Regions from separate parts of the Nocardia sp. NPDC003183 genome, predicted to be linked through region 2. Evidence: riboswitches for the same ligand, from Rfam matches in the RefSeq annotation. Region 2 holds a riboswitch; each other region holds the start of a gene.
What was found. A riboswitch is a leader RNA that binds a small molecule or an ion and turns the genes downstream of it on or off. The one in region 2 is predicted to bind S-adenosylmethionine.
Positions count from the first base shown of each region.

Region 1 (7,815 bases), on a different contig from region 2:
CGCCCTCCTCCGGCCGGGTCAGCAGCCGGAGGCCACCCGATCCCGTCGCCTGCGTCGCCGACCCCCACGACGTGCACCGGCGCGGCGGCACGCAATCGGGGCACGGCGCGTCGATGCGGTAGTCGACCCCGGTGAGATGGCCGAGCAGGATCTCGGTGAACGTCTCCTCCTGCCACGGAAACAGCCGCGCGCCCAGGTGCTGCAGCCGGTATACGCTCTGACAACTCAGCCGCCGCGCCGCGATCGGGTCGACGAAGATCTCCGCTGGGAACTCAGACATCGAGTGGGATCTCGATCGTCGGGCGGAGCGCTTCGAGCTGGGTGACATAGGTGCTGAGCACCCGCTCGTACAGGTCGTCGACCTTGGCGTGGCGCACGGTGATCACCATCGAGTAGCGGATCGGCTGTGCGTTGACGGCGGGATGGCCCGATTCCCTGGCGGTGTGGTGGATGTCGAAGACCGGGTTGCGCAGGCTGTTGACGCGCTTGCTCCGCTCGGCGTGCAAGACGGTGTCCCACTTGTGGGAGTCACGGCGCAGCACGGCCTCGGGATCGAGTTCGGTCGCGCGGAAGAACGGGGCCGAATCCGGGTGGATTCTGGTCGGTTCGGCGAACCGCTCGTCATGCGGACGGAACGTGACATCGAGGCCGCTGCGGGTGTAGCTGCCCGGGTCGGCGGGGTCGACCGGGGTAGCGAAGACCAGGGTCGCCCGAATGCGGACCATCCCGGCGGGAAGCGCTGCGGGGAGCGGAATCCGGGCGCGCAGGTACTTCGCGGGGGTGAGCTCACCCTGATAGAGAACTCTGGCTTCGCCGTCGCCGCACAGAACCATGTCGGCCAGGGTGGCGGCGATACGGCCGTGTCCTGAGTCGGAATCCGGTGAACTGGTGCGTCTTTCGGCGGTGTGCACGAGCAGGGCCTTCAGGTCGAGCGCACCGAGTTTCGGGCCGAACAGGGTGCGGGCGCCCAGTGCGGCGCGCAGGGCCATCGGGGCGGCGAAGCTGGTGCCGGAGTCGGGAACAGCGGTGCCGTCCGGTTCGACGACGTGGAACGGTTCGTGATCGCTGCCGCCGAAGGCGAGCAGGTCGGGCTTCACGGTGCCGGGGGAGCGGCCCGGCCCGATCGCGGAGTACGGCGCGCGATTCCATTGCGCTCCCACCCGATCCGACGAACCGACCGCGAGCGCGTTGACGCTGTCGGCCGGAACCTGCACGCGCGCATTGCCACTCGGCTTGTCGGCCTCGCCGTTGTTGCCGACCGCGATGGTGGCCAGCGTGGTGCCGTCGCTCAGGTAGTCGTCCCAGAACGCGGTCCAGGCGTGCACTTCGTCGTCCTCGATGGGGAGTTCGGGCCCGATGCTGACATTGACGAACTCGTATTTGCGTTGGCGCAGAACGGTATCGATGCGCTCGATGGCCGAGTACAGCTCGCACTGGTCGTCGTCGGTGTCCTCGTCGAGCACCTGATAGTGGTCGATGTAGCCGTAGGGGACCGGGACCGGCTGGACAGGGTCCACGCTGCCGAACAGCAGCGCCGAGGTGACGCGGTGGCCGTGGTCGAGATAGGTGCGCTGCGGCGCGGCGCTGTCGGCGAAGGTGTGGGCGTCGACCCAGCGGGTCAGCGGGGTGCGTGCGGGGATGCCACCGTCGAAGACCGCGATGGTGAGTTCCCGGTCGGTCGGCTCGGCCGTCGGCAAGGCCGGGCGGAACGTCGACAGCGCTGTCCTGGTGGTGGTGTCGCGCCCGAGCTGGGTGCGCATGCGCGGCATGCGGCGGATCACCCTGGTGAAGGAGTAGCCGGCGAGCGCGGCGATGGCGGCGTGGGTTCCGGTGACGGGGACGAAGGCCAGACCACCGTTGTCGAGTCGGCGGTCGATGGCCACGTCGAGATCGAGATCGCGGGAGAAGTCGAGCAGACCCTGCAGGGCGATGTCGCGATCGGAGTGCAGCACCAATTCGGCGACGGTCTCCGAATTACGCGGTTGCGCTGCGAGTCTGAGCCTGTCGGCGGCATTGTTGAGCCGGAATTCCGCCAGGCTGACGATTCCGATCTCGGCGCCGCCCAGCGGTGTGTCGGCATTGATCCGCGCGGTGAGCAACTGCAGATTGACGCGGGTCGTCGCCAGGAACAGCAGGGTGCTCGCCCGTGGTCGGCCGTGCTCCGGCGCGATCGCCACCGGCCTGCTGCCCAGTGGATCCAACTGCATCGATGTGAGAAGTCGTGTGGGATAACCACTTTTGGACAGGTACTGCGGATGCAGAGTGACCGCCGTGACCGTCTCGTCCTCCGGGCAGGCCGTCTTCGGCAACGCGTCCGCACTCGAGGTGGCCGCGCTGAGCATCGGCGCGAGTCGGGCTCGCGCCTGCGCCACCGTGTACGGGGACTGCGGCGAGCCGCCCGATCTGCTGGGAGAGATGGGCGCGGTGAGTCGCTCACCGAAGCCGATCAGAAATCGCGGTCCCGCCACCGGTGAATCCCCCCAGCTGCCACGTTATTCCCGTCGATGCGTGAAACCACGAATGGTGTCGCGCGACACCCCCGTCAGCGCGCTGATCTGGCGCTGAGACAAGCCTGACACGCCCGTCAGCGTCTGTGCCAGCCGTAACCGATCCGTTTTGGGAAGTTCAGCTGCCAGTCGCGCGGAATGCTCGGCCATCAGCCCGGGCAGTAGCTGGTCCTCGAGCACGCAACGCCTGCGCAATCGCAACATCGCGCGCTCGATATCGTTGAACGACAAGCCCTTCGATGCCAGCGCCACCGCGTCCACCGCGCCGTCGGGCAGTGGCTGCCCGGCGAATCGGCGAATCGCCTCGCAGCGTTGCTCGGCCTCGGGCAGCGCGAACTCCACGCTCACATCGAAGCGCCGCCACACGGCCGGATCCAGCAGATCGGCGTGGTTGGTCGCGCCGATGACCAGGCCCCCGCCGGTCGGCCAGTCGTCGATCTGCTGGAGCAGCACCGTCACCAGTCGCTTCAACTCGCCCACATCGCGATCGTCGTCGCGACGCTTGGCGATGGCATCGAGCTCGTCGAGCAGCAGAACGCACGGCCGCTGCTTGGCGTAGTCGATGGCATGGCGCAGGTTGGTGCCGGTCTTGCCGAGCAGGCTGCTCATGATGGTCGCCAAGTCCAGGACCACCAGCGGCAGCGACAGTTGGTGGGCCAGCCAGGCCGCGGCCATCGTCTTGCCGACACCGGGCGGACCGACGAACAGCAAGCTGCCGGCCGGAGTCAGATCGGCGGCGGCCAGCCGGTCGGCCTGCCTGCGTTCGTCGACGATCTGGGTGAGCACGTCATAGGTTTCGGCGGCCAGGATCGGCACTTCGGCGGTGGAACCGGGCGGGATCACCCGCAGCAGCGGCAGTCGGCTGTCGCCGTCGACCGGAATCGGCGTATCCACTTCCGCGCGTAGGGGATTGGCGCGCGTGGGGTTCTGGCGCAGCAGGGCGATCAGCGCATCGGCCAGTTCGGGACTGGCATGCCGGTGGCGGCGCGCGGCCCGGCGCACGAACATCGCGACGTCCTGCTCGCGCCCGGCGAGCGCCAACCTGGCCAGGTGGACGAATTCGTCGGGTAGATCGGCGCTCACGTCCGCCGAAGTGGAGCTCAAGGCGTGTGACATGGTCTTCTTCCGATCAACTACGTGGACTATTTTCGCTTCACTCGATCGTACGGCGTCCATCACGGGCAAAGTTCACCCCTTGTGTACCGGTTTGACATCGGACCCCACCCGCAGCGCCACATTGATCTGCCGAGCCCTCAGCGCAGCGATTCCCTTCGTCGGATGCTAGTTCCGCCACGCCCCCTCATGGGCGATTCCCTTCGCGTCGGGCGTGCCTCGAAGCGTGCGGCTCGGTGCCTATGCGATGCCGAGCGTCCAGACCAGCGCCATGGTGAACGGGTGGCCGCGCAGGTCGGCCCATTTGGGTTTCGCCGCGAGCCAGGCGTCGTCCACCAGGGCCTCGGCCGCTTCGGTGAGGACCCAGCCCGCGTCGGTGCCCGCGGTGATGTGCTCGCTCAGCAGGTGCAGGTGGGTGCTGATCGCGATCGGATCGCCCCCAGCCGGGGTGTAGTGCGTCGGCATTCCGGTGACCATCATGAACTGTGGGTGGTAGCTGACGTGGGCGAACGTGGCTCCTGGGACAGCCAGCCGCGCGGCCTCGGTGTAGAACGGGCGCAGGTCCGGCAGGTGTTCGTCGATCAGCGAGGAGATCACGAGATCGTAAGTGCTGCTGGGTAATTCGGTGGCACACACGTCGGCCTTGGTGAGTGTGCGGTGTACACCGCGTACGCGGGCACGGGCCAGCATTCCCGCGCTCAGATCGACGCCGTCGATCTCGGCGCTACTGCGGCTGCGCAACCACGCGCCGGTTCGCCCCGTCCCGCAACCCAGGTCGACCGCCTGGCGCACTCCCGCCCAATCCGGGCGACGAAGCCGATCCAGCAGCGCCGAGTCCATCTCGTCCATCACGGTGCGCTCGTAGGTGTCGGCCCAGCCGTCGTAGCCGGTGGCGACATCGACGGTGGGGTAGTGGCGTCGGTCGAAATCGGCGAAGGCAGGCATCACCGGAGTGTCGCAAAGGAAAGCGCACGTGGACAACCGATTTCCCGCTGCGGGTCGCGACGGTCCGACCGCCGCGCCGAACCGGGAGATCTCGTGCGTGGCCGGGGTCGGCTCCGAGCGCGCCGGCGATCGGTGGTTGACAGGTCCGGTGGTCGTCTGTCACTCTCGTTGCAGGTCACGAGTACCAGCGTTCAGCCCCGGCTTGCTGGTCGGCAACCCTCCTCCGCGGTGGGGTGCTCCGGGTGACGACCAGGCTGACGTCCGAATTGGGCGCGGCAAGCGCGGGCCACCTCTTCAGGAGCGGGTCCCTGAGCCGACGGGATTTCGTCATGACTGCTGTAATCGACCCCACCTGTGCCATCGCCGCCGTTTCCGGTGCCGACCTGCAGGTTCCGCTCGTTCAGGGCGGTACCAGCTCCTACGCCAACTTCGACTACGCGGCGAGTGCGCCGGCGTTGAAGCAGGTCACCGACCGGATTTCGCAGTTGCTGCCGTTCTACGCCAGCGTGCACCGGGGCGCGGGATACGCCTCGCGGATCTCCACCGAGTGCTACGAGGCCTCGCGGGGGTCCGTTGCCCGGTTCCTCGACGCCGACGACGACCAGGTCGTGGTGTTCACGCGCAACACCACCGATTCGCTGAACCTGCTGGCCGGGTGCGTGCCGGGGGAGACCGTGGTACTCGATATCGAGCACCACGCCAACTTCCTGCCGTGGGCGAAGCACGGTCGTCGCGTCGTGCGGGCCGCCGCCACAGTCGAGGAGACGATTCAGCGTGTCGTCGCCGAGCTGTGCAGCAAGCCTGCCGCGCTGCTCGCGGTGACCGGCGCGTCCAACGTCACCGGTGAGGTGCTGCCGCTGGAACGGCTCGCGACCATCGCCCACCTCTGTGGTGCGCGCATCCTCGTCGACGCCGCGCAGCTGGCTCCGCATCGCCGGATCTCCCTGCGCGAAACCGGGATCGACTACCTCGCCTTCTCCGGGCACAAGCTGTACGCGCCGTTCGGTTCGGGTGTGCTCGTCGGCCGGCGCGACTGGCTGGACGAGGGTGAGCCCTACCTGGCCGGTGGTGGTGCGGTGCGCAATGTCGGTGTGACAGAGGTCGAATGGGCGTGCGCGCCGCAGCGGCACGAAGCCGGTTCGCCGAACGTCCTCGGCGCGGCCGCTATTGCTGCTGCCTGCGATGCGCTGGCTGCCATCGATCCCACCGAACTCGTCGCGCACGAGCGCTTTCTGGCCGACCGGCTGCGTGACGGCCTGTCCGCGATCCCCGGCGTCGACCTGGTCGGTATCTGGTCCGACAGCCCCGACTGTGTGGGCATCGTCGCCTTCACGATCGCCGATATCGCCCCTGGCAAAGTCGCCGCGTACCTCTCCGCCGAACACGCCATCGGCGTGCGCGACGGCCGCTTCTGCGCGCACCCCCTCCTCGCGAGCCTCGGCCTCGACGCCGCCCTCCGAGCCAGCATCGGCCTCGGCACCACCGCCGCCGATGTAGACCGCTTGATCAGCGCGGTAGCCACCCTGGTCAGCCAAGGCCCCGCCTGGAATTACGCCGCCACCGACGGGCACTGGAACCCGACCCCCGAAACCCGTCCCCTCAGCGCCTCTTCCCCCGAAGGCGCCGCCCCCTGCCTGATCGGCTGAACTCGTCACAGGCGAGATTCGCCGAACGTCGGCCGTCGAGACCTGCTCTCGGCGGCCGATATTCGTTTTCCGTCGAGTGGTATCCGTCCGAGAACCCGACGGACCGCTTCTCGGAAATTCCAGGTTTGGACTGCCTCTCAGCTGGGTAACGCCTGTCGAACCCGTCGCGATGAAGCCCCCGAGATTGCCCGACAATCAAAGGGGACACCGTGACTCGACCGACTCAGCCGCCCGACCCGTGGGCTCGTCCGCCCCGCCGACCCGAAAAGAAGCGGCGTTGGCCGTTGCTGGCCGGGATCGGAGTCGCCGGCGTGCTCGGTCTCTCGGTCGTCGCCGGTCTCAGTGACGACAACCCCTCACCGGCCGCGCGGACATCACCCACCTCGACCACCCGCGTCGTCGCATCATCGACCACGGCAAAGCCGTCGACGACCACCGCCGCCCCGACCACCACGACGTCCGCCGCCCCGACCACCACGATCGATCTCCCGCCGGCACCCATCGCACCCACCACCACGATCGCGGCGCCGGCTCCACCGCCGGTCATCGTCCCCGCGCCGACCACCACCGTCGACCTCCCCGCCCCGCGGGTGGCAGCCGTCCCGGAGCCCGAAGCGCCGGCGCCCGCCAGCGCCTATTACAAGAACTGTGACGCAGCCAGGGCTGCCGGTGCCGCCCCGATCCACATCGGTGAACCCGGCTACCGACCAGAGCTCGACCGGAACAAGGATGGAGTGGCCTGCGAGTAGGGGTAATCAGGTATCCATCGAACGAACGACGTCCCCGACGCTGACGTGCTGGGAAATCTCATCCGAGAAGGCGAACGAGAGTTCGCCTCTCGGGGAGCGACGGATTTCGAACGCTCGAAGGACTCCTCGAGCGATGACCTTGCCCGCCCGCCGAAGCTCGACAGCGCCGCCGACGTCGAAATTGCCGATCGCGTGGCCGACGACAAACGGGTCCGGTCTGAAGCTGACCGGGAAGATGCCGGTCACCCGAAACTCACTCATGGAGACAAGTTTCCGATCAGGTCAGTCGAGATCCGCGTCGAGGGCGTTCCAGGTTATGGTGACGTCGAGCGGATCGGTGATCGCGATCGCGGTGGGGCTGTGGGATCGGAAGCGGGTTTCGGTGGAGACGTAGACGCCCGCGGTGTTGAGACGGAGGATTTCGATGGACTTCACGCGGCCGTCGTTGTTCTCCATGCGGACGATCCAGTACTGCTCGATTCCCAGGCGGGCGTATTCCGCTCGTTTATCCACACAATCGGCGGTAACCGTCGCCGGTGATACCACTTCGACGACCAGCAGGGTGTCGCCTGCTGTCGGCTTGGTTTTCCACTTGTCGCGGGGGTCTTCGATGCAGCGGTACACAATGGCGTCGGGGCGGCGGAAGTTGAAGGGAACCTCCGAGACCAGCATGTCCAGTTCGCCGCTGGCCTTCAGGCAGGGCTGCCCGGTGGCGCGTTTCCGGATCGCTTCCCGCAGGGACTGTTTGATCACGTCGGCGCTGGCGATGTGATTCGGCGAAGGTGAGTCGCGATGCACCAGCAGGCCGTCTTTGACCTCGATTACCCGAGCGAGGTCTTCCGGCATCGCCAAATA
Region 1 is NZ_JBSFTG010000013.1:189,557-197,371, forward strand. Features, by position in the region: gene ACWDXS_RS28395 (hypothetical protein) at 1-280, opposite strand, end outside; gene ACWDXS_RS28400 (S8 family peptidase) at 273-2,468, opposite strand; gene ACWDXS_RS28405 (AAA family ATPase) at 2,493-3,623, opposite strand; gene ACWDXS_RS28410 (class I SAM-dependent DNA methyltransferase) at 3,861-4,565, opposite strand; SAM riboswitch class IV at 4,739-4,853, shown strand; gene ACWDXS_RS28415 (aminotransferase class V-fold PLP-dependent enzyme) at 4,895-6,211, shown strand; gene ACWDXS_RS28420 (excalibur calcium-binding domain-containing protein) at 6,421-6,960, shown strand; gene ACWDXS_RS28425 (hypothetical protein) at 6,967-7,206, opposite strand; gene ACWDXS_RS28430 (Uma2 family endonuclease) at 7,243-7,815, opposite strand, start outside.
Region 1: another riboswitch for S-adenosylmethionine. It lies ahead of ACWDXS_RS28415 (aminotransferase class V-fold PLP-dependent enzyme); the one in region 2 lies ahead of ACWDXS_RS20810 (rhodanese-like domain-containing protein).

Region 2 (7,815 bases):
GGCGCCGAGGGCCGCGCCGAACTGGCCGCCATCGCCCGCGACACCAGGATGACCGTCGTCGTCGACGAGTCGATGGGCGAGCTGAACCTGTCGGACGGGACCATGCCCCCGCCGGTGGCCGCGTTCGCGAAGGGCTCGGAGATCGTCACCATCGGTTCGGCGTCGAAGTCGTTCTGGGGTGGCCTGCGGGTCGGCTGGATCCGTACCAGTCAGCCGCTGATCACCAAACTGCTCGGCATCCGCTCCACGGTCGACCTCGGCACCCCGGTGATGGATCAGCTGGCCACCGTCCACCTGCTCGAGAACGCCGAACCCATTCTCGAGCGTCGTCGCGAACAGCTGCGCGCCCAGCGCACCGCCCTGCTCGACGCCGTCGCCGAAGACCTCCCCGGCTGGCACATCACGGTCGGCGCGGGCGGTATGTCGGTGTGGGCCCAGCTGCCGAGCCCGGTTTCCACCGCGCTCGCCGCCACCGCGCCCAATCACGGCGTATTGCTGGCCGCCGGACCACGTTTCGGCGTCCAGGGCGCGTTCGAGCGTTTCGTCCGGCTGCCGTACACCCACCCCGAAGCCGAGCTACGCATCGCCGTCAAATCCATCGCCGCGGCCTACGACGCCCTCACGCCCCGCGCCGCCGATCCGCTCCAGCCACTCACCTGCTACTGAACGCGCACGGGTTGTGCCCGGTGGAAGCCGGTTCGGGGCGCACGGTTTCGTACCCCGCCCCGAACATGAACAGCACCGAGGCCACCAACCCCAGCGCGGTCAGCGGCACCGCGACGGCGCCGCGTTCGGACGGATAGCGGAACAGCAGCACCAGCAGACACAGCAGCGAAACGGCGGCGGCCAGCAGCATCCCGGTCGCCAGCCCGTTCAGCACGCTCACCATCACCGGCACCGGTGCCGCACTGTGGCAATGGTTTTCGGCGATCTGCGCGGTACGGGTGTCGAACAATCCCTCGGCCAGGATGAAGCACAGCACTGCCGCGCCGAAGGTGGTGACCGCGATGAGGGCGGCGAGCACCTTCGGTGGGGTTCTGACGGTTCGGAACCTCGGCCTGTCGTCGATAGTGGAAAACTTTACCGACGACAGGCCGCCAAATCAGTCAGCCCAGACCGTTTCGATCGGTGTCGCGACGTTCGGCGGGGGAGTGGGTGTGCCGCCCGGTGTGCGCGAGAAGCGCGGCGCGGGCGCGTGCTGGACCACACCGTCGATGTCGATCAGGCCGGTACGGGCCACGATGTGCGGGTTCTCGGTGGCCTCGGTGAAGGTCAGCACCGGTGTGGTGCAGGCATCGGTGCCGTCGAAGATCGCGGCCCACTCGTCGCGGGTCTTCGTCAGGAACTTGTCGGTGAACAGCTTGCGCAGCTGTTCCTGACCGTTCGGGTCGATCTGCATCGGCAGACCTTCCGGGTCGATCTCCAGCCCGGCCAGCAGTTCGGCGTAGAACTGCGGCTCGATCGCGCCGACGGCCATGTACTTGCCGTCGGAGGTCTCATAGGTGTCGTAGAAGGCCATGCCGGTATCGAGCAGGTTGGTGCCGCGCTCGTCGGACCACAGGCCGACCCCGCGCATACCCCAGATCATGTGCGAAAGGGCAAGCGCGCCATCGATCATCGCGGCGTCGATCACCTGGCCCTTGCCGGAATTCTGCCGCTCCACCAGCGCGGCGAGCACGCCGAACACCAGGAACATCGAGCCGCCACCGAAGTCGCCGACCATGTTCAGCGGCGGCACCGGCCGCTCGCCCTTGCGCCCGATGGCATTGAGCACACCGGTGAGCGAGATGTAGTTGATGTCGTGTCCCGCGCGATCGGCGAGCGGGCCGTGCTGGCCCCAGCCTGTCATCCGGCCGTACACCAGGCGCGGGTTGCGGGCCAGCGCCTCGTCGGGTCCGAGGCCCATGCGCTCGGTGACGCCGGGGCGGAAGCCCTCGAGCAGCACGTCGGCCTTCTCGACCAGGTCGAGGATCTTGGCGACGTCGGCGGGGTCCTTCAGATTCGCCTCGACGATCGTTCGCCCGCGCCACTGGGGGCGTTCCATGAAGCCGGGCAGCTGGTTCGGGCGCTGCACGCGCACCACGTCGGCCCCGAGGTCGGCCAGCAGCAGCGCGGCGTGCGGACCTGGCCCGATGCCTGCCAACTCGATGACCTTGATGCCCGCAAGGGGCCCCTGCTTGGCGGTGGACTCCGTGCTCACGCGGTGACCTCAGTTCGTCGTCGAACGGTATTGACACTCCGACAATAGCGCTGGGGTGGCGGCTCGGGTAGAGCATGGGCGAGAATTCGCACGAGCGCGACTCGGCGTGGCAACGGGAGGACCCGATAGTGGGCGTGTGGGGTGAGGTCGTTGTCGGCCTTGTCATTCTGGTCGGCATCGTCGGCGTGATCGTACCGATTCTGCCGGGCGTGATCCTCATCTTCGCGGCAATCGCGGTGTGGGCGTTCATGACCGGCGGTACGACGGCCTGGACGGTGCTGGCGATCGCCACCGTCGCGCTGGCGCTCTCCGGCATCGTGAAGTACACCTGGCCGGGCAAGCGGATGCGCGAAGCCGGAGTGTCGAACCGTGCGCTGCTGGCCGGTGCGGTGCTCGGCATCGCCGGCTTCTTCGTGATCCCGATCGTCGGCCTGTTCATCGGCTTCGTGCTCGGTGTGTACCTGGCCGAGCTGTACCGCTTGAAGACCAACGACCTGGCCTGGCCCGCGACCGTGCACGCGCTCAAGGGCGTCGGCTTGTCGATGCTGGTCGAGTTGTTCGGCGCGCTGATCGCGTCCGGTGTGTGGCTCACCGGCGCGATCATCAGCTGACTACTCGATGATCGGCAGCGGACGGGTGTGGTCGTCCGCGCCGGGGAGCTGATTGCGCGGGATCGGGATAGTCGGATTCTCGGTGCGGGGTAGCGGCTCGGATTTCGGGCGACGCACCGCGGGCAGCCGGTAGAACTCGCGGGCATTGTCCTCGAGCACCGCGTGGATATCGGAGCCGACCACCTGCGAGATCAGGTCCACATCGCGCTCCTCGAACGGCCTGCCTGCGCGCGTGCCGGGCAGATCGCTGCCGAACATCAGCGCACCCGGGTTGACGGTGTGGATGCGTCGCAGCGTCTCGGCCACATCCATCTCGACCCGGCCGAACCCGGTCGCCTTCACCCTGGCGCCGCGGTCCACCAGGTCGAGCAGGTACGGCAGACCCTCGTCGGACATGCCGAGATGGTCGATCGAGAGCGCGGGCAGCTTCGAGATCACCGGTTGCAGCGAGGCCAGCATCTGACCGTCGATGTAGAGCTCCACGTGCCAGCCCGCCAGTTCGTGGGCGCGCAACGCCTGCAATGTCATCTCGGTGATGTCGGCGGCGGCGCGCTTGAGGTTGAACCGCAGGGCGCGTACGCCTGCCCGGTTCAGCGCGAGGATCTCGTCGTCGGTGGCGTCGAGATCGAGCCGGGTCACGCCGACCCAGTCGGGACCGAGCGCGGCCAGTGCTGCCTTCAGGTACGTCTGATCAGCGCCTTGGAAAGACGCGCTGACAACAGCACCGCCGCGAACATCGAAGTGCGCCATACGCTTTCGATAGTCATCGATCACGTAGGGCTCGGGGAGATAGCCTTCGTTCTCGATCAGCGGAAACCGCGGATCGATGATGTGGACGTGGGCATCGAACACCAGTACAGAATGCCTTATCTCTGCGGCGCGAGCGCGCTCAACGTCGCGCCCCCACTAGGACGGGACCACTGAAACCCCGAGTTCTGCCATGACAGCACACCCAACTCCCGCACATCCCGACCCCGAGGAGGGATCGGCGGGCCATTCAGGGCCGCGAACACGCGCGCGCCAGCGCGCCGAAAACTCAGGCCTTGTTCGGCTCGGAGGCGCGCAGCATGTCCTCGCGCTCCACGACCTTCACGCGCTCACGGCCTTCGGGCTCGCCGAGGGCGCGCTCGTGGGCGTCGAGGCGGTACCAGCCCGCCCAGGTGGTGAACGGGATGCCCTTGCCCTCGAGGAACTCGGTGACGGCGTCGAGCTCGGGCTTCGGCGCGGGGGCGAAGGCCTTGGCGTCGTCGAGCAGGCAGGCGATGGTCTCGTTGGCGTCGCCCTTGGTGTGGCCGATGAGGCCGACCGGGCCGCGCTTGATCCAGCCGGTCACGTAGGTGGCGGGCATGAATCGGGCGTCACCTTCGGCGGTGTCGTCGGCGATCACGCGGCCGGCCTCGTTGGGCACCGTGCCCGCCTGATCGTCGAACGGCAGCTGGGTGACGTTCTGCGAGAGGTAGCCCACGGCGCGGTACACGGCCTGGATGTCCCAGTCGGTGAAGTTGCCGGTGCCCTTGACGTTGCCGGTGCCGTCGAGCTGGGTGCGTTCGGTCTTCAGGCCGACGACCTTGCCGTCTGCGCCGAGGACCTCCGAGGGCGATTCGAAGAAGTGCAAAAACAGCTTGTGCGGGCGGTCGCCGTGGTCGCGGATGGCCCACTGCTCCAAGGTGTTGGCGACCATGTCGACCTGCTTGGAGTTGCGGCGCGCGGCTTCGGAGCCCTCGTCGTAGTCGATGTCCTCGGGGTTGACGATGACCTCGATCGTCGGCGAGTGATCCAGTTCGCGCAGCTCGAGGGGCGTGAACTTGGCCTGCGCGGGACCACGACGACCGAACACGTGGACCTCGAGGGCCTTGTTGCCCTTGAGACCTTCGTAGACGTTCGGCGGGATCTCGGTCGGCAGCAGTTCGTCGCCGGTCTTGGCGAGCACGCGCGCGACGTCGAGGGCGACGTTGCCGACACCGAGCACGGCGACCTTCTCGGCGTCGAGGGGCCAGGAACGCGGGACGTCGGGGTGGCCGTCGTACCAGGACACGAAGTCCGCGGCGCCGTAGGAGCCGTCGAGGTCGATGCCGGGGATGGCCAGGGCGCGGTCGGCGTTGGCGCCGGTGGAGAAGATGACCGCGTCGTAGAACTGGCGCAGGTCGTCGAGGGTGATGTCGGTGCCGTAGTCGATGTTGCCGAGCAGGCGGACCTGGTCCTTGTCGAGGACCTTGTGCAGGGCGGTGATGATGCCCTTGATGCGCGGGTGGTCAGGGGCGACGCCGTAGCGGATCAGGCCGAAGGGCGCGGGCATACGCTCGTAGAGGTCGATGCTCACGTCGGCATCGGACTTCATCAACGCGTCGGCGGCGTAGATACCGGCCGGTCCCGCACCCACGATCGCAATGCGAAGTGGGCGAGTCGCTGCACTCTGTTCGGTCATTTCTACGCGCACCCTTTGGTCGAGAACTGATTTGACGGCGTCAACTTAGCTTAGGCTAAGTCGGACATCCGCTTACTGGCAGCTGCCATCGACGTCGGCAGCCGACCGCAATCAAGGCGATTCTAGCTGCGGCGTTGCAGCCACCCGGCGCGCGGTGTAGCTGCCCGCGCGGGTCTGTCAGGATTACAGCATGAACGAGGAGCAAACAGGCTCGGATGACCAGCCCGTAGTGGTGGATCAGACCGACAAGCGTTCCATCGTCCCGTTCGTCGCGGCCGCGGTGATCGCGATCATCGTGCTCATCGGCATCGTGGCGGGTGGACTGCTCTCACCCGCTGAGAAAAATGTCACAGAGGCGGACCGTCTCGCGGCCGCCGTCACCAACTATATCGACGCGCGCTCGCGCAGCGACCTCCGTCCGCCGACCGGTGTGGCCTGCCCCGGGTTCGACGAGGAGAAATCCGGCCTCGGCGAACAGCTCGGTGGCCCGAAATCCACTGTCACGATCGACGGCAAGGGTTTCGAGAACGCCACCGTCAACGGCGACCGCGCCAAGATCGACGCGGCGCTCGTGGTCAACGGCAACCCGGCGGCGAGCAACTGGAAACTGACCCGCGTCGACAGCGCGTGGCTGGTGTGTTCCTTCTGAATCGTTTGACACGATGACCGGTGCCGAGGCAATCTCAGATCGCAAGGTCATGAGTGCCAGCGTCAAGCCCCGGCTCGCTGGTCGGCAACCCTCCTCCGCGGTGGGGTGCTCCGGGTGACGACCTGGCCGTGTGTTCGGGGATTTCCGGCACGGCAAGAGCGGATTCACGCAGGAGGATCGACATGACTTACGCTGGCGACATCACCCCTGAGAAGGCGTGGGAGCTGCTCACCGAGCACCCCGGCGCCGTGCTGGTCGACGTGCGCACCGAAGGCGAGTGGGCACACATCGGCATTCCCGACACCAGTTCCATCGAACGCCCGGCCCACTTCATCGAGTGGGTCGACGGCACCGGCACCCGCAATCCCGAGTTCGGCGTGCAGCTCGAGAAGGCACTCGCCGGTCGCCCCGACGACGCACCCGTGGTGTTCCTGTGTCGCTCCGGTCAGCGTTCCGCGCACGCGGCGAACCTGGCGACCGCGGCGGGCGTGGCACCGTCCTACAACGTGCTCGACGGTTTCGAAGGTGGTCCCGACGCGTTCGGTCAGCGCGGCAGCACCGGTTGGCGCGCTGTCGGCCTGCCGTGGCGTCAGGCATAAGGAGAAAAGCATGATCACCGGTGGTTCGTTCGACAAGCCACTGCCCGAAGGCGTCGGTCCCGGCACGCTCGGCGTGCGCGGCGGTCTGCGCCGTTCCGGCTTCGACGAGACCTCCGAGGCGCTGTACCTGACCTCCGGTTTCGTCTACGAGAACGCCGAAGCCGCCGAGGCCGCGTTCACCGGCGACGTCGAGCACTTCGTCTACTCGCGTTTCGGCAACCCGACCGTGGCCATGTTCGAGGAGCGCATCCGCCTGCTCGACGGCGCCGAAGCGGCCTTCGCGACCGCGTCCGGCATGTCGGCGGTGTTCACCGCGCTCGGCGCCCTGCTGAAGGCGGGCGACCGTCTCGTCGCCGCCCGCAGCCTGTTCGGGTCCTGTTTCGTGGTCTGTAACGAGATCCTGCCGCGCTGGGGCATCGAAACCGTGTTCGTCGACGGTGACGACCTCGACCAGTGGGAGCAGGCCCTCTCCGTCCCCACCCAGGCCGTGTTCTTCGAGACCCCGGCCAACCCGATGCAGACCCTCGTCGATGTCCGCAAGGTCACCGAGCTCGCCCACGCCGCGGGCGCGAAGGTGGTGCTGGACAACGTCTTCGCCACCCCCCTGCTCCAGCGCGGTTTCGAACTCGGCGCCGACGTGGTGGTCTACTCCGGCACCAAACACATCGACGGCCAGGGCCGCGTCCTCGGCGGCGCCATCCTCGGTGCCCAGGACTACATCGACGGCCCCGTCAAAACCCTGATGCGCCACACCGGCCCTGCCCTGAGCCCCTTCAACGCCTGGACCTTGCTCAAGGGCCTGGAAACCATGCCGTTGCGCGTGCGCCACTCCACCGAGTCGGCCCTGCGGGTAGCCGAGTTCCTGGAGACCAAGGATTCGGTCGACTGGGTGAAATACCCCTTCCTGGAATCACATCCGCAACACGCACTGGCCAAAGAGCAGATGACCGGCGGCGGCACCGTAGTCACCTTCGCCCTCAACGGCGAAGACGGCAAGAAGCGAGCCTTCGAGGTCCTCAACCGCCTCCGCATCATCGACATCTCCAACAACCTCGGCGACGCCAAAACCATGATCACCCACCCCGCCACCACCACCCACCGAGCCATGGGCCCGGAGGGGCGTGCGTCAATCGGCTTGTCCGACGGGGTAGTTCGCATCTCGGTCGGTCTGGAAGACCTCGAAGATCTCCTCGGCGACCTCGACAACGCCCTGAGCTAGTTCGTCCGAACGTCCCGAGTCGGCCTGTCGCAACGATCCACGTTCGGCAGGTCGACGTCGGACTCGTGGATCGCCTACCGGACCGGGTCGTAGACCGCGAACCCCAGGTGGC
Region 2 is NZ_JBSFTG010000006.1:221,822-229,636, reverse strand. Features, by position in the region: gene yczR (MocR-like transcription factor YczR) at 1-666, shown strand, start outside; gene ACWDXS_RS20840 (hypothetical protein) at 653-1,024, opposite strand; gene ACWDXS_RS20835 (CaiB/BaiF CoA transferase family protein) at 1,103-2,200, opposite strand; gene ACWDXS_RS20830 (DUF456 domain-containing protein) at 2,329-2,811, shown strand; gene ACWDXS_RS20825 (amidohydrolase family protein) at 2,812-3,663, opposite strand; gene ACWDXS_RS20820 (FAD-dependent oxidoreductase) at 3,848-5,236, opposite strand; gene ACWDXS_RS20815 (Rv0361 family membrane protein) at 5,427-5,885, shown strand; SAM riboswitch class IV at 5,931-6,050, shown strand; gene ACWDXS_RS20810 (rhodanese-like domain-containing protein) at 6,068-6,484, shown strand; gene ACWDXS_RS20805 (O-succinylhomoserine sulfhydrylase) at 6,495-7,703, shown strand; gene ACWDXS_RS20800 (PIN domain-containing protein) at 7,778-7,815, opposite strand, start outside.

Region 3 (7,815 bases), on a different contig from region 2:
GCTGCAGCGAGGTCCGCGCCTCGAACAGCGGGCGGAACACCGCGACGGCCTCCTGCGAGGTTCGCGCCACATGGAAGCCCGCGGTGCCCGCGCCGACCAGCGCATCGGCTGGGTCGTGACCGTAGTGCGCCCACCGCTCGCGATAGTGGCGGATCAGCGCGGCGTACGGCTCGATCGGATTGGTGACGTTCGCCGAGAACACCGGATCACCGTGGCGCGCGGCCAGTTCCACCGACTCCAGGCTCGTCGCACTCCCGTGCCAGATCCGCACCCGCGGCTGCAGCGGCCGGGGCAACGCCTTGGCGGCGGCGAGCGAGGGTCGGAACTGTCCCGACCACGTCACTTCCTCGCTGTCCCACAGCGCCCGGAACAGCTCGTACCCTTCCCGATTGCGCTCCCACTGATCCTCGGTGGTGACGTGATAGAGCTGCGCCTGCGCCGCGCCGTTGCCCTTGCCGATGATCAGCTCGAGCCGGCCCTCGGACAGGTTGTCGAGGGTGGAATAGTCCTCGAACGCGCGCACCGGATCGAGCAGGCTCAAGGTGGTGACCGCGGTGAACAGGCTGATCCGCGAGGTGAGGGCCGCGATGTGGCTCAACACCACCGGGGGAGCGGTCGACAGGAACGGATCCTCGTGCCGCTCACCGACCGCGAACCCGTCGTAGCCGAGCTCCTCGGCGCGCCTGGCCTGTTCGACCACCTCGTGCAGGCGATCGCGCGTCGTCGGGACCACGCCGGTGACCGGATCGGGCACCCGCGTGATCAGCGTCATCAGTAGGAACTTCATGCGGCGGGCTTCTTCGGCAGACCGGGCGGGTTGATCCGCGACTCGGTGACCTTCTCCGAATTCAGGCCCCAGCGATCGAGGATCTTCTGGTAGCTGCCGTCGGCGATCGCGTGCTGCAGCGCCTTGTGAATCGGGCCGATCAGGCCGTTGTCCTTCTTGGTGAGCGCCGCGATCTCGCCCTGCAGCTGCTCACCCGCGCCGGAGAAGGTGGCGATGATCTTGCCGTCGCTGGTGGCGGAGTGATAGACGGCCGCGGGGTTCGGGCCGATGTAGCCGTCGATGCGCTTGGAGGCCAGCGCGAGGTAGTAGTCGGTGCTCTGCTGGTAGTAGGCGATGTCTACCGGGGGCAGGCCCTCGGCGACGTTCTTCTCGTTCCAGCTCACCAGCAGCTGTTCCTGATTGGTGCCCGCGCCGATCCCGATCCGCTTGCCCGCCAGGCTCTTGCGGTCGGTGTAGGTCAGCGTGCTGTCCTTGGGGACCTCGAGGGCGACGGTGTCGGTGCGGTAGGTGGCGAAGTCGTACTTCTCCTTGCGCTCCTCGGTGACGGTCACGTTCGAGATGAACGCGTCCACCTCACCGGAATCCACCCGCACGAAGTTCTGCGACCAGTCGGCCACCTGGATGTCGAGCTTCAGGCCCAGGATGTCGGCCACCAGGGTGGCGAAGTCGACCTCGGAGCCGATGACCGTCCGGTCGTCGGTGGCGTAGAACCGCAGCGGCGGCACGGAACCGGCGGGACCGGTCACCACCAGCGTGCCGCGGTCGCGGATGGCCTTGGGCACCTCGGCGGCGATCGCGTCGACCTTGGCGGCGCGCACCCTGCCCTCCTGGGCGGGGGACAGGTCGTAGGTGATCGCACCGGCCTGCACGGTGTCGGCGGCCTCGGGCTCGGCGGTGCAGCCTGCCGTCAACAGCGTAGCCGCCGCGACGATGCCGATCAGAGTGGAGAGCTTCATCAGTGTCGAAACCTGTTCGTGGGAAGGGATGTTCAGCGGACGCGGGACAGGAACGCCTGCGTGCGCGGGTGTTCGGGGTGATCGAGAACGCTGGCGGCCTCGCCCTGCTCGACGATCACGCCCTCGTCGAGGAACACGACCGTGTCGGCGACCTCGCGGGCGAAACCGATCTCGTGGGTGACGATCACCAGCGCGGTGCCGCTGTGTGCGAGATCGCGGATCACCGCGAGGACCTCGCCGACCAGCTCCGGGTCGAGTGCGGAGGTGGGTTCGTCGAACAGGATCAGCCGTGGTTTCAAGGCCAGGGCCCGTGCGATGGCCACGCGCTGCTGCTGACCACCGGACAGACGCCGGGGGTAGGCGTCGACGAAATCGGCCAGGCCCACCCGTTCCAAAAGCTGTGTCGCCTCGGCGATCACCTCGCCGCGCGGACGGTGCTGCGCCGAGACCGGGGCGAGCACCACGTTGTCGAGCACCGTGAGATGCGGGAACAGATTGAACTGCTGGAACACGAAGCCGATGCGGCTGCGCTGGGCGCGCACCGCGTGGTCGGGCAGCGAACGCAGGGTATTGCCGCGTTGGCGGTAGCCGATCAGCTCACCGTCGATGTGTACGGTGCCCGCGTCCTGTGCTTCCAGATGGTTGAGCACCCGCAGCAGTGTGGACTTGCCGGAGCCGGACGGCCCGATCAGCGCGACCACCTCACCGGCGCGTACGGCCAGATCCACGCCACGCAGTACCTCGGTGCCGCTGTAGGACTTGCGGATTCCGCGCGCCAGCACCGCTGCGGTCATCGGGTTGCTCCTCGGGGTGCGGCCGCACCGGCGGCGATCTCGGTGACCTTGGCGCGGACCCGCTGCCACGGTGTCGGCGGCAGCTCACGCTGCGCGCCCTTGGCGTAGTGCCGTTCGATGTAGTACTGCAGGATCGACAGCGCCGTGGTGAGCACGATGTACCAGACGGTCGCCACCATCAGCAGCGGCACCACCCGGCCGTTGCGGCCGAAGATCACCTGTACCTGGTAGAACAGCTCGGCGATCGCCATCACCGACACGATCGAGGTGCCCTTGAACAGGCTGATCACCTCATTGGCCGCGTTCGGCAGAATCGAGCGCATCGCCTGCGGCAACACGATCGTGCGGAACTGGCGCCAGCGTGGAATCCCCAGCGCCGCCGCCGCTTCGAGCTGACCGTCGTCGACGGCGAGCAGACCCGCGCGGATCAGTTCGGCCGAATACGCCGCCTGATGCAGGGCCAGCCCGATCACCGCCGCGGTGAAACCGCTGATCACACCATTGACATCGAACTCGTAGAAGCCGGGGCCGAACGGAATGCCCACGGACAGGCGGGGATACAGGTAGGCGATGTTGAACCAGAACAGCAGCTGCACGATCAGCGGGATCGAACGGAAAGCCCAGATGTAGGTCCAGGCGATCACCCGCAGCACGGGATTGTTCGACACCCGCCCGATCGCCAGCAGCGTGCCGATCGCGAAACCGAGGGCGGTGCCCCACAGGGTGAGCTCGATGGTCACCCGGAGTGCGGCCAGCACCGACTTCGCGGTGAAGTACTGGGCGAAAGTGCCCCAGTCCCAACCCGGATTGGTGATCAGGCCGTGCGCGAACTGGGCCACCAGCAGTAGAGCGATCGCCGCGACGGCCCAGCGCCACGGGTGCCACGACCCGGCGATCCGGGGCAGGTCGTCGATGGGCGCCTTGTCGGCGGGGAGAGCGTCGCCGGGCGGTGCGGGCGCGGTCTCGGCGCCGGATACGGCAGACGCGGTCATGGGAATCCTTCGGAAAACAGTGGAACGAGGCACAGTGACCTCCACCCGGCCAGCAACGGGTTCGCGATCTGGCGGCGCTCAGGCCGGACAGGTGGACAGCACGAAAATCTCCTCCATCGAACCCGGCAGAAGCACCCACACCCCGAAACGGGCGGGTTGCTGCGACGTCGTAGAGCCAGGTCTCTCGGTCGCTCTGGATGGTTGTGCCCGGCCGTCGTGGCCCGAGCTGAATCAGCATGTGGCATATGCACTAGTGCGCGCAACGATAGAAATCAACGTGAGCGCAGAGGTTGGAACCGATCGTGGGCACCGGCATAATTGCCCCGGTTCGGCGCGGTAGGTGATTCGCGCGCGGGCGCGGGCGCAGGGGTCTGGGCGAACGCGTCCGGGCATAGGGATCCTGCGGACGCGTCGTTGGGTCCGGTGCCGAGAAGGGGGCGGACACCGGGCCGCGGCGGCGGGTTCGCTGCGAGATTGCGACGCGCCGAACGGCCGGTGACTTCACCTGTCCGGATTCACCCACCGCACGCGGTAGCGTCGGCCTTCTCTGCGTCGATGAGGAGTTTCGCCGTGATCGTTGCACGTCGTTCCGCCACACTGACCTCGCTGACGGCCTGCGCCGCCGCGCTACTGCTGGCCGCGCCGCTGGCCGCCGCCGAACCGGCCGCACCGGTGACGCCCGCTGTCACCCGGGATGCGCCGGCTGTTCGGCCATCGGCGGGCCCGGGTGATCTGCTCGGCGCCTACCAAACCGTCGTCGAGACGCTGAAATCCCTGGGTATCCAGCCGTTCCTGTACCCCACGGTCGCCGCGAACTGCACCGGTGACGGCGCGGGTCTCGTGCCTGCCGTCGCGGGCGCGGTCCCTGGGCCGTGGCCGGCGAACACCCTCCCGATCCCGGGCATCGACCTGTCGGCCGTGAAGTCCGGCCAGACCCTGTTCACCTTCCTGCCCTACGGCCTCGCCCCCGACACCGCTGCGACGAAAACCTCCGGTATGCAGGTGGCCTGGCTCAATATCAGCACCGGTCGCGGCGGCATGGCTTCGATGGGCTCGATCGCCGACATCGTTCGCGCCATGGTCCCGCCCGAGGTTCCCGCCGAACTGCGTCCCCTCGCCGAAACCGCCATCCGTGACTTCCTCTTCGCCGCCATCCCTGTCGGCGGCGTTCGCGCTGTCCCCGTAGACACCGGCCGCGGTACCGTCCTGGCCGCCGTCTTCGGCACCACCGACAATGCGGGCAGGTCTTGCTTCTTCTTTCCCACCATCGGCATTACCGAGGTCGCCTGAAACTCGCGGGTCGGCGTCAGGCTCGGCATCGCCCAGTACTGGATCGTCCGCACGGTCGACGACGACGGACCGGTGTCCTCCATCGAGCAACTGCGTCTCACTTCGGACGGCAGGTACGTCACCGAGCGAATCGGGCTACGGGGTCAGGACCTTGTCACCGCAATCGACCTGGTCAAGGTCGAAATCGCCTGGGCAGATCTGGATCTGGACATCGAACAGTCGTCGACCGCCGGAGTGGCGACGGAGGCGGTGGTCATGCCAGGCGGGTAACGGCGTCGCCGGGCGTCACCAAAGGTCGCTGTTTCCAGCGGAGGCGGCCGGTGCGGTGGCGGTGGTGGGAGCGGGTCCAGAGAACGAGGTAGTGGGCTACCGAGAGGGGGTGGGCCAGGGCTGAGGTGAGGTCGGTGGCTGTTGGGGGGCGGCGGGTTTCGATGGTGCGGGCGGTCAGACGGCTTGTGACGGCGGCCAGGTAGCCGAGTAGGCCTGCTCGGCGGGTTCGGGTGCGGCCGAAGATCGCGGCCAGTGGGGGGATCCAATAGGCGAGGGCGGCGAGGATTCCGATGGCTGCGCCGGTGTCACGGCGGCCGCCGTAGGCCGACCACAGCCAGCGGGTGTAGCCGTCGGTGAGTTCTGTGGTGCCGGTGTACATTCGGGTGCTCGCGGCGGGGCCCGCGGTCACCAGGGCGGTGCGATGGCCTGCTCGGCGGATGGCGCGGGCCAGGTCCAGGTCCTCGGTGGCGCTGGCTGCTACGGCCGCGTGGCCGCCGCCGGCGCGGTAGGCCGCGGCGTCGACGGCGAGGAACTGGCCGCACGCTACGGCGGTGGACGGGCGCAGGCTGTGATTGGCGGGCCCGACGGGCAGGGTCGAGGCCCACGACCAGGCCAGCAGGGGCTGGATGAGGCGCTCGGCGGTCGAACCGGTGTCCTGTCTCGGCCAGGCCGAGACCAGACCTGCTCCGCGCCTGCGCAATTCGGTCACCGCCGCGGCGATCGCATGGGGGGCCAGGCGGACGTCCGCGTCGATGAAGACCAGGGCGGCCGCGTCGGTGCGGGCGGCCAGGCGCGCGCACGCGGCGGCCTTGCCGGTCCAGCCGGGGGCGGGGTGGGCGGCCGAGCGCAGGACGGTGAAGCGCTCGTCGTCGGCGATCGCGTCGAGTGCGGCTTCGTAGGTGCCGTCGGTGGACGCGTCGTCGAGAATCAGCACGCTCAGGCGGGGGACGCCGACCTGTGCGCGAAGGTCGGCGATCAGCGCGGGCAGGCGCTGCGACTCGTCGCGGGCGGGGACGCACACCGTGACCGGTTCGATCACGCCCGCGACCCCGCGCGGCAGGGTGCGCAAGGTGACCAGGTTGTAGGCGGCGGTGGCCGCGCCGAGCGCGGCCAGACCGGTGCCCGCCCAGGTCAGGTAGCGGGCAGCCGCGCTCATGTCAGCGGCCCAGTCTGCGACTGGAGATTTCGCGCCACATCTCCGAGGGGGAGAAACCGCCACGCGGTGCGTTCGGCGGGCCGGGGTTGCGGTCGCGGAACGCCAGGCCCGCGATCAGCGCGGCCACCGCGAGGGTGATGCCGCCGACGATGCCCGCCCAGCCCGCGAACGAGCGGGTGTTGGGGTCGGCGTACTTCACCTCGGCACGCAGGGTCGACACCTCGCCCGCGGGCAGCTTCCACGACACCGTGTTCTCACTGTCGGTGGTCTCCCGGGTGCCGTTGGTCTTGGCGACGCGGGCCGGGAACGCCACGGAGAACTGCACGTCCGAGCCGTGCGGCGGCACCGATTCCAGGTCGACCCGCCCGGTGAGACTCACCAGATCGCCGCTGCGCTGGAATTCGAGCGTGAACATGCCCTGGGTCTGATCCGACAGGCCACCGAGCTGGCCGACCTCGCCGAAGGACAGATCGTCGAAGAACACCTGGGTACCCATGTACCCGTCCTGGTTGTAGTTCTCCACCCGCACCTTCGCCGCCAGCTGCTCCGGCGCCTTCAGCTGCGGCCCCTTGTCTTCAGGCCCCGTCGGCACCACCGCGGCGACGATCCGCCCCGACACGCGATCGTTCGACGACACCCCCATCGACACCTGCACACGCAGGCACCCGGCGAGCGCGGGCACGAGCAATGCCAGCAGGACGGCAACGGCCGCGACGCGCCGCGCGGGCACGGAACGACGCGGCGAAGGAGCGGGCATGTCGGCGACGGGACTCGGCTGCACGGTTGACATCGTGCCAGGCTCAGGCCCGAGAGCCCACACGACGGGCCCAGCGCTCACCACCCACCCGTGCCGATCAGGCATTTTCGCCCCGAATCGGGGTGTGTCGCGGCGGGGCCTGCCCGCTCAGAACACGCGTCGCGCGGCCCGCGCACGCAGAAACAACGGGATTCCGAGCACACCGAGACCGAGGAATCCCCAGATCGCCGAGGCGGGAAGGCCGAGGAACACCGCGTGCGCGAGAGTCGAGCCGAGCCAGGTCCACCCGAACACCGCGACCGGGACCGCCACCGACGGGTCGCGCGGCGGCGGCAGGAAATGATCGAGCAGGGTGAGAATCACCGCCATGACCACGGCGACGAGCGCCCAGCCCAGGTAGTTGGTGTACGGGATCTCGGGGATGCCGGGCAGGCCCGCGTCGGTGACCGCCCAGGTCCATTGGCCGTCGGCCACCATCTGCGGATCGAGGAACAGATCCCAGCCGACCGCGCCGAGGACGAACAGTCCCACGCGCCCGGCATTCGACCCGCTGAGCAGTCGAGCGTCCGACGCGCTGTGTGCCCGCGCACGCACGGATCCGGACCGACCCGGGCGCCGCGTGATCGAGGCGCTCGAGGGGCGCTCGCGAGACACGAGCATGCCCGCGACGATCCAGATCGGGTACAGCCCGCCGGTCCACGCCAACGGCACCGCCAACGGGACATCGGCGAACGCGGGCCCGAGCCGATCGACGGCATAGGCGTAGCTGCCGAACGGGAATCCGGTCGCGGTGCCGACGATTTCGGCGGTGAG
Region 3 is NZ_JBSFTG010000018.1:22,534-30,348, forward strand. Features, by position in the region: gene ACWDXS_RS31480 (LLM class flavin-dependent oxidoreductase) at 1-787, opposite strand, end outside; gene ACWDXS_RS31485 (ABC transporter substrate-binding protein) at 784-1,743, opposite strand; gene ACWDXS_RS31490 (amino acid ABC transporter ATP-binding protein) at 1,776-2,537, opposite strand; gene ACWDXS_RS31495 (amino acid ABC transporter permease) at 2,534-3,529, opposite strand; SAM riboswitch class I at 3,640-3,733, opposite strand; gene ACWDXS_RS31500 (hypothetical protein) at 4,100-4,819, shown strand; gene ACWDXS_RS31505 (hypothetical protein) at 4,892-5,089, shown strand; gene ACWDXS_RS31510 (glycosyltransferase family 2 protein) at 5,073-6,245, opposite strand; gene ACWDXS_RS31515 (LppM family (lipo)protein) at 6,247-7,002, opposite strand; gene ACWDXS_RS31520 (carotenoid biosynthesis protein) at 7,150-7,815, opposite strand, start outside.
Region 3: another riboswitch for S-adenosylmethionine. It lies ahead of ACWDXS_RS31495 (amino acid ABC transporter permease); the one in region 2 lies ahead of ACWDXS_RS20810 (rhodanese-like domain-containing protein).

Region 4 (7,815 bases), on a different contig from region 2:
CTTCTTGCGCGCCACCCGCGCGCACAACGCGGCGATCAGCGGCGCACCCACCACGACCCCCAGCGCGTACGCCGACACCGCGTGCCCGGCCGACGGCTCGGAGATATCGAAGGCCCGCGCGATATCGGGCAGCAACCCCATGGTCACGAACTCGGTGGTCCCGATCCCGAATCCACCCAGCGCCAACGCGAGCATCGCCGGGACATGCCAGCTGGTGCGTGGCACGTCGAGACGATCGGGGGCTGCGATGGAAGAAGTCACGCTTCCATGCAACGGGCACGACTACCCATTAGCTACCCGAAACGAGCGTGAGTTACCCCACCGTGGGAACAACCGCCGGGTACGGACGCAAAAGCGCTCGCATCGGATTCGATGCGAGCGCTTTCTCACAGCCGTGCAGGTTCGCGGTTGCGAACCGGGGCTATCTCACTTCAGAGCGCGAGCCAGGTTGACGTCCAGCGCGCCGAGGAATTCCTCGGTGCTCAGGTAACCCTGGTCGCCGCCGACGAGCGCGGCGAGGTCCTTCGTCATCTGACCACCCTCGACGGTCTTGATGACCACGTCCTCGAGCGCCTGCGCGAAGCCGATCACCTCGGGGGTGTTGTCCAGCTTGCCGCGGTGTTCGAGGCCACGGGTCCAGGCGAAGATCGACGCGATCGGGTTGGTCGAGGTCGGCTTGCCCTGCTGGTGCTGACGGTAGTGCCGGGTGACCGTGCCGTGCGCGGCCTCGGCCTCACAGGTCTTGCCGTCCGGGGTGAGCAGCACCGAGGTCATCAGGCCGAGCGAGCCGAAGCCCTGGGCCACGGTGTCGGACTGCACGTCGCCGTCGTAGTTCTTGCAGGCCCAGACGTAGCCGCCCTCCCATTTCATGGAGGAGGCGACCATGTCGTCGATCAGGCGGTGCTCGTAGGTGAGGCCCGCCGCGTCGAACTCGGCCTTGAACTCGGCGTCGAAGACTTCCTGGAAGGTGTCTTTGAACATGCCGTCGTAAGCCTTGAGGATGGTGTTCTTCGTGGAGAGGTACACCGGGTAGTTCTGCTGCAGGCCGTAGTTGAACGAGGCCCGCGCGAAGTCCTCGATGGACTTCTTGAAGTTGTACATACCCATGACGACGCCGCCGTCCTCGGGCATCTTCACGACCTCGTGGATGATCGGCTCGCTGCCGTCTTCCGGGGTGAAGGTCAGCGTGACGGTGCCCGCCTCGTAGACCTTGAAGTCGGTGGCGCGGTACTGGTCGCCGAAGGCGTGACGGCCGATGATGATCGGCTTGGTCCAGCCGGGCACCAGCCGGGGCACGTTGGAGATGATGATCGGCGCGCGGAAGATGGTGCCACCCAGAATGTTACGGATGGTGCCGTTGGGCGAGCGCCACATCTTCTTGAGGCCGAACTCTTTCACCCGCGCTTCGTCGGGGGTGATGGTGGCGCATTTCACGCCGACGCCGTACTTCTTGATGGCATTGGCCGCGTCGACGGTGACCTGGTCGTCTGTCTTGTCGCGGTACTCGATGCCGAGGTCGTAGTACTCGAGATTCACGTCGAGATAGGGATGGATCAGCTTGTCCTTGATGAACTGCCAGATGATCCGGGTCATCTCGTCGCCGTCGAGTTCTACAACGGTGCCTTCAACCTTGATCTTGGACATGGATCTTCGTGTCCTCCTCGGTGGGTGCCCTTATTGCACGGCTAGGCGAACACGCTTGTGAGCGGACCCCAGCAGTTCCAACAGACAACGTATATGCCCCGCGTTGTCTGCGGGACGTGTGGTGCAAACAAGACGAGCGTACTGCTGTCCCCCACCTCACCGCGACGGGAGGCCCCACTGTGCGGGACAGCCCTCCCGGCCCGCCTGTCATCACCCGATCGGGCCTTGACCGGCTACTGAGTGGTAACAAGAGGCCCGCGCCGTAGCGCGGGCCTCGTCGAGAAGGTCAGACCGCGACGGGTATCGCGGCCGCGTGTTCGTCGCCTTCGATCAGGTTCTCCGGCTTGTCGCGGATCATCACCGCGATCACCACGGCGGCGGCGAGGAAGAAGCCGGCGCCGATATAGAACGCGACGTCGTAGCTGTAGATCGAGGCGCGTTCGATCAGGTGGTCGACGGTCGGGTTGTCGGTGACGTAGTTCTCGGCGGCCTGCACCGACAGGGTGGTCAGCAGGGCGGTGCCGACGGCGCCGCCGACCTGCTGGGCGGCGTTGAGCAGGGCGCTGGCGACACCGGAGTCCTCGGCGTCGACCTGATGCAGGGCCACGGCCTGCATCCCGACGAACAGCGGGCCCATCCCGAGCGCCATCAACAGCTGCGCGGGCAGCACGCTCAGCGCGTACCCGTCGCCGTAGCTCAGTTGTGCCAGCCACAGCAGTCCCACGACGCCGAGCAGCGCGCCGACCACCATGAGCGGACGCGGCCCGAACTTGGGCATCAGCGAACTGGTGATGCCCGCCGCGATCCCGATGCCCACGGGGAACGGCAGGAACGCGATCCCGGCCTTCAGCGGCGAATACCCCAGGGTGTTCTGGTAGTAGAAGCTCAGGAACAAGAACATGGCGAACATCGCGATCGGGATCAGCAGCGCGGCCAGCAAGGCGCCGCCGCGATTGATCTCACCCGGAATTCGCAGTGGCAGCAGCGGGTTCGCCGAGCGTGCCTCGATGAAGACGAACGCGATGAGCAAGGCGAAGCCGGCCCCGAGCAGGCCGAGGGTGCTGCCCGCCAGCCAACCGTGTTCGGCGGCGCGACTGAATCCGTAGACGATCGACACCAAGCCGAATGTCACGGTGACGGCGCCGGGCAGGTCGTAGCCGCCGGTTCTGGGCACCGGGATATCGCGCGCGATCACCGCCACCGCACCGGCTACCGCGATGAGCGCGATCGGCGTGTTCATCAGCAGCGTCCACCGCCACGACGCGAATTCGGTGAGCGCGCCGCCGACGATCAGCCCGAACGCGATGCCACCGGCGGTGATGCCGGCGAACACCGCGAACGCGCGGGCCCGTTCCTGCACGTCGGTGAAGATCACCGACAACAGCGACAAGGCCGCGGGGGCGAGCAGCGCGGCGAACGCACCCTGTAGACCTCGGCCGACGAACAACTGCGGACCGGTCTGCGCGAGCCCCGCCAGCGCCGACGCGGCGGCGAAGCCGACCAGGCCGACCAGGAAGATCCGGCGCCGGCCCAGGTAGTCGGCCATCCGTCCGCCGAGCAGTAGCAGCCCACCGAAGATGAGCGTGTACGCGGTGAGCGCCCACTGTTTGTCGCCGTCGCTGATCCCCAGGTCACGCTGGGCATAGGGCAGGGCGATCGTGATCACGGTGGCGTCGAGCACCACCATCAACTGGGCGGCGGAGAGCACGACCAGCGCCCACCACCGCATCGAACTCTGTTGGGAATCAACATGTTTCGTCTCTATCTCGGTGCTGGTCACCAGGACTCCTCGTCACTCGATCAGTGTGGACCAATCCTGGCACTGTGAGACAATTGGCGTCAAGAGAAAAATGTCTGACTGCGCCAATTGACTTAGTTGGACAGATAAAGCGGCCGACGCGGTAGGCTGGTCACATGCTGGACTCGACCACTCCGATCAGCGCCGACCGGACGACCGAACCGGCTGCCGGCGCGCCGCTGGGCCTGCGCGAGCGCAAGAAACTCCAGACCAAGGCCGCGATCGTGGCGGTCGGACTCGAGCTGTGCGACAGCCAGGGGTTCGACGCGACGACGGTCGAGCAGATCGCCGCGGGTGCCGATGTGTCCCCACGCACCGTCAACCGGTACTTCGCGCTCAAGGAAGACATCGTGCTTGCCCCGATCGACGACTTCGGGGTCTCCGTCGCCGTCGCGCTGCGCTCCCAGCCGAACACCGGCAACGAACTCCAGGCACTGTGCGGCGCCTACCTGGAGGTGGTCCAGGCCGAGGCGGATGCGGACGGTATCCGGTTCATCCGTCAGTTCCTGCAGATGCAGCGGATCATGCGCACCAGCCAGTCGGTCAACGCGCGCGCGCTGGAATACGCGGAGAAGAAGAACGTCGCGGTGTGCACCGAGCTCGCGCAGCGGATGGGCACGTCACCGGAGGACTTCACGGTGAAGCTGGTGGCCGGGATCTGGCAGATGCTGTGCCATCTCTCGGTCGCCGATACCGAACAGGCACTGCTGAGCGGGTCACCGACGGTAGCCGTTCGGGTCACGCGCGACGCCGTGCTGCGCGCCTACCACGGCTTGCGGCAGGTCTGTGGCGCACCGGTGGACGACACGCCAGGCTTCGGCACACCGTCCGGCGAGTGATCTTCGGCGGGAAATGCGGGGGAAGTTTCCGCCTGCGGGAGATCTCCGGTTAACATGACGGCAAGGTCATGAGTACCAGCGCCAAGCCCCGGCTCGCTGGTCGGCAACCCTCCAGCTGCGGTGGGGTGCTCCGGGTGATGACCGGGCTCTCGAAAGTCGAGAGCAAGCGCGCACTGCAGGAGGCCCCCATGTGTTGTTGCCAGTCGATCCGACCCAGTTGACGAGATCCCCCGGCTGACACCCATTTGGAGCACGACATGACTGACTCTTCCCTGCCCGAGAACTGGTCCTTCGAGACCAAGCAGGTCCACGCGGGCCAAGCTCCCGACGCGAGCACCAACGCGCGGGCGCTGCCGATCTACCAGACCACTTCCTACACCTTCCGCGACACCGATCACGCCGCCGCGCTGTTCGGTCTCGCCGAGCCGGGCAACATCTACACCCGGATCATGAACCCCACCCAGGACGCGGTGGAGCAGCGCGTGGCCGCCCTCGAAGGTGGCGTCGCGGCGCTGCTGCTGGCCTCGGGCCAGGCCGCGGAGACCTACGCGATCCTGAACCTGGCGAGCGCGGGCGACCACATCGTGTCCAGCCCGCACCTCTACGGCGGCACCTACAACCTCTTCCACTACTCGCTGCCCAAACTGGGAATCACGGTCTCGTTCGTCGAGGATCCCGATGACCTCGCGCAGTGGGAAGCCGCGATCCAGCCGAACACCAAGGCGTTCTACGGCGAGACCATCGCCAACCCGAGCAGCGCGGTGTTCGACATTCCCGGCATCGCCGGTGTCGCGCACGCGAACGGCCTTCCGCTGATCGTGGACAACACCGTCGCCACCCCCTACCTGATCCAGCCGCTGGCCCACGGCGCCGACATCGTCGTGCATTCGGCGACGAAGTACCTGGGTGGGCACGGTGCGGCCGTGGCGGGCGTGATCGTCGACGGCGGCACCTTCGACTGGACGGTGCGCGACGCCGACGGCAACGCGCGCTTCCCCGGCTTCACCGAGCCCGACCCCAGCTACCACGGTGCGGTGTTCGCCGATCTGGGCGCGCCCGCGTTCGCGCTGAAGGCTCGCGTGCAGTTGCTGCGCGATCTGGGTGCCGCGGTCTCGCCGTTCAACGCGTTCCTCATCGCCCAGGGCATCGAGACGCTGAGCCTGCGGGTCGAACGGCATGTCAGCAATGCCGAGGCGGTCGCGAAGTTCGTCGCCGAGCAGCCGGGCGTCGACGCGGTGTTCTACGCGGGCCTCGAGTCCTCGCCCTGGTACGCGCGAGCCAAGGAGCTGGCGCCCAAGGGTGCGGGCGCGATCGTGGCGTTCGAGCTGGCAGGCGGCGTCGACGCGGGCAAGAAGTTCGTGGACGCGCTCAGCCTGCACAGCCATGTAGCTAACATCGGTGATGTGCGTTCACTCGTGATTCACCCGGCGTCGACCACGCACTCGCAGTTGACGCCCGAAGAGCAGCTGGCGGCCGGCGTCACTCCCGGCCTGGTCAGGCTCGCGGTGGGCATCGAGGGAATCGACGACATTCTGGCCGATCTGCGGGCCGGGTTCGCGGCGGCGACGACGTGACTGTGAGCACCGAATCGCCGATCGCCCGACCAGGAACCGGGGTGGCCCTGCTGCCGCCGCCGGACGGGCGCGTCGGCCTGGTCGCCATCGGGGATGTGGCGCTGGAGAACGGCGCCGTCGTCCCCGATGTGCGGCTGGCGGTGCAACGCTGGGGCGAGCTCTCGCCCACCCTGGACAACGTGGTGCTCGTCGAACACGCGCTCACCGGCGACTCCCATGTCGTCGGTGGGCCCGACGGGGCGCCCGGCTGGTGGGAGGGCATGGTCGGGCCCGGCGCGCCGATCGACACCGACGAGTGGTGTGTGATCGCGACCAACGTGCTGGGCGGCTGCAAGGGCAGCACCGGCCCGTCCTCACTCGCCTCCGACGGAAAGCCATGGGGCGCGCGGTTTCCCGAGCTGAACATCCGTGACCAGGTGAAAGCCGAAGCGCAGTTGTTCGAGGTGCTCGGGATCGAGCGGCTCGGCGCTGTCGTCGGCGGCTCGATGGGCGGCATGCGGGTGCTCGAGTGGATCATCGGCCTGCCGGAGCGGGTTTCGGCCGCGCTCGTGCTGGCCGTGGGCGCCCGTGCCACCGCCGACCAGATCGGCACCCAGACCACCCAGATGGCCGTCATCACGGCCGATCCCGACTGGCAGGGCGGCGACTATCACGGCACCGGTCGCGCGCCGATGACCGGCATGGGGCTGGCCCGGCGGATCGCGCACCTGACCTACCGCACCGAGGGCGAACTCGACCACCGCTTCGCCAACAAGGCACAGGGCGACGAGGACCCGTGGACCGGTGGACGGTACGCGGTGCAGAGCTACCTCGAGCACCAGGCCGACAAGCTGTGTTCGCGCTTCGATCCGGCCACCTATGTACTGCTCAGCGAGGCCATGAATCGCCACGACGTGGGGCGCGGGCGCGGCGGCGTCGCCGCCGCGCTGGCCTCCACCGCGGTGCCGTGCGTGGTCGGCGGAGTCGACTCGGATCGCCTGTACCCCCTGCACACCCAGGCCGAGCTGGCCGAAGGACTGCCGGGCTGCGCGGGTCTCGAGATCGTGCACTCCCGCGACGGGCACGACGGGTTCCTCACCGAGGCGGCCGCCGTGTCGAAGCTGCTCACCGAGACGATGCGCTTGGCGCGGGAGAACCGCTGAGCCGTCAGGGCCCGGTCAGCAGAGTGACGATCGAGCGAACGTAGGCCTGAAGTCGTTCGCGCGGATACTCTTCCGGCTCGCTGACCCCCAGTCGACCGAGCATTTCGGCAATGGTGAGGGTCGAGTTCGCGAGTAGTCCGGCATCCATGCCCGACCATCGCGGCAGCACGGAGATACCCATGCGGACAAGCGATTCCGCGCGCTCCAAGATCTCGGCGCGCGAAGCACGAAGCGCCGCGCGATATTCGTCGGGCGCACTCGCCGGGGTGGCGAGGATCAGCCGCCAGCGGGTCGGATTCGCCAGTGCCACACCGACGAACGCTTCGACGGTCGCCGAGGCGGCGGCCAACGGATCGGCGCCGAGCAGGTCTTCGGGCAGCGTGTCGGCGATCTGATCCAGTCCGCGTTCCCGTTCGCGTTCCAGCAGCGCTTCGACGAGTTCGGCGCGGGTCTTGAACACCGTGTACAGCACAGGTTTTCCGACGCCCGCCTCCTGCGCGACGGCCTCCATGCTCAACTCGTGCAGTTCCATCCGGCCCAGGACCGTGAACGCGGCGTCGAGAAGTTGCGCGCGGCGCTGCTCCGGCGGCAGGCGCGGCGCATAGCGGCGTCGAGGTCGCTGCTCCTGCGTCGAGGTCACCGCCCACCTGCCTTTCGCTCGCCGACGATACCCGCCGACCCTGTCGGCACAAATCCTACGCAACCGTTGTATTCACGTCGAGCCATTGCTACGGTGGTGTTGTATTCAACTGTTTCTCGCACTGCAAAGGGGCATGTGCAATGGCTTTCGATGCGTCGACTCTGCGTCGCGACGACTA
Region 4 is NZ_JBSFTG010000023.1:34,615-42,429, reverse strand. Features, by position in the region: gene ACWDXS_RS33975 (MFS transporter) at 1-195, opposite strand, end outside; gene ACWDXS_RS33970 (NADP-dependent isocitrate dehydrogenase) at 427-1,644, opposite strand; gene ACWDXS_RS33965 (MFS transporter) at 1,931-3,424, opposite strand; gene ACWDXS_RS33960 (TetR family transcriptional regulator) at 3,559-4,281, shown strand; SAM riboswitch class IV at 4,346-4,456, shown strand; gene ACWDXS_RS33955 (bifunctional o-acetylhomoserine/o-acetylserine sulfhydrylase) at 4,539-5,855, shown strand; gene metX (homoserine O-acetyltransferase MetX) at 5,852-6,997, shown strand; gene ACWDXS_RS33945 (TetR/AcrR family transcriptional regulator) at 7,002-7,637, opposite strand; gene ACWDXS_RS33940 (oxygenase MpaB family protein) at 7,778-7,815, shown strand, end outside.
Region 4: another riboswitch for S-adenosylmethionine. It lies ahead of ACWDXS_RS33955 (bifunctional o-acetylhomoserine/o-acetylserine sulfhydrylase); the one in region 2 lies ahead of ACWDXS_RS20810 (rhodanese-like domain-containing protein).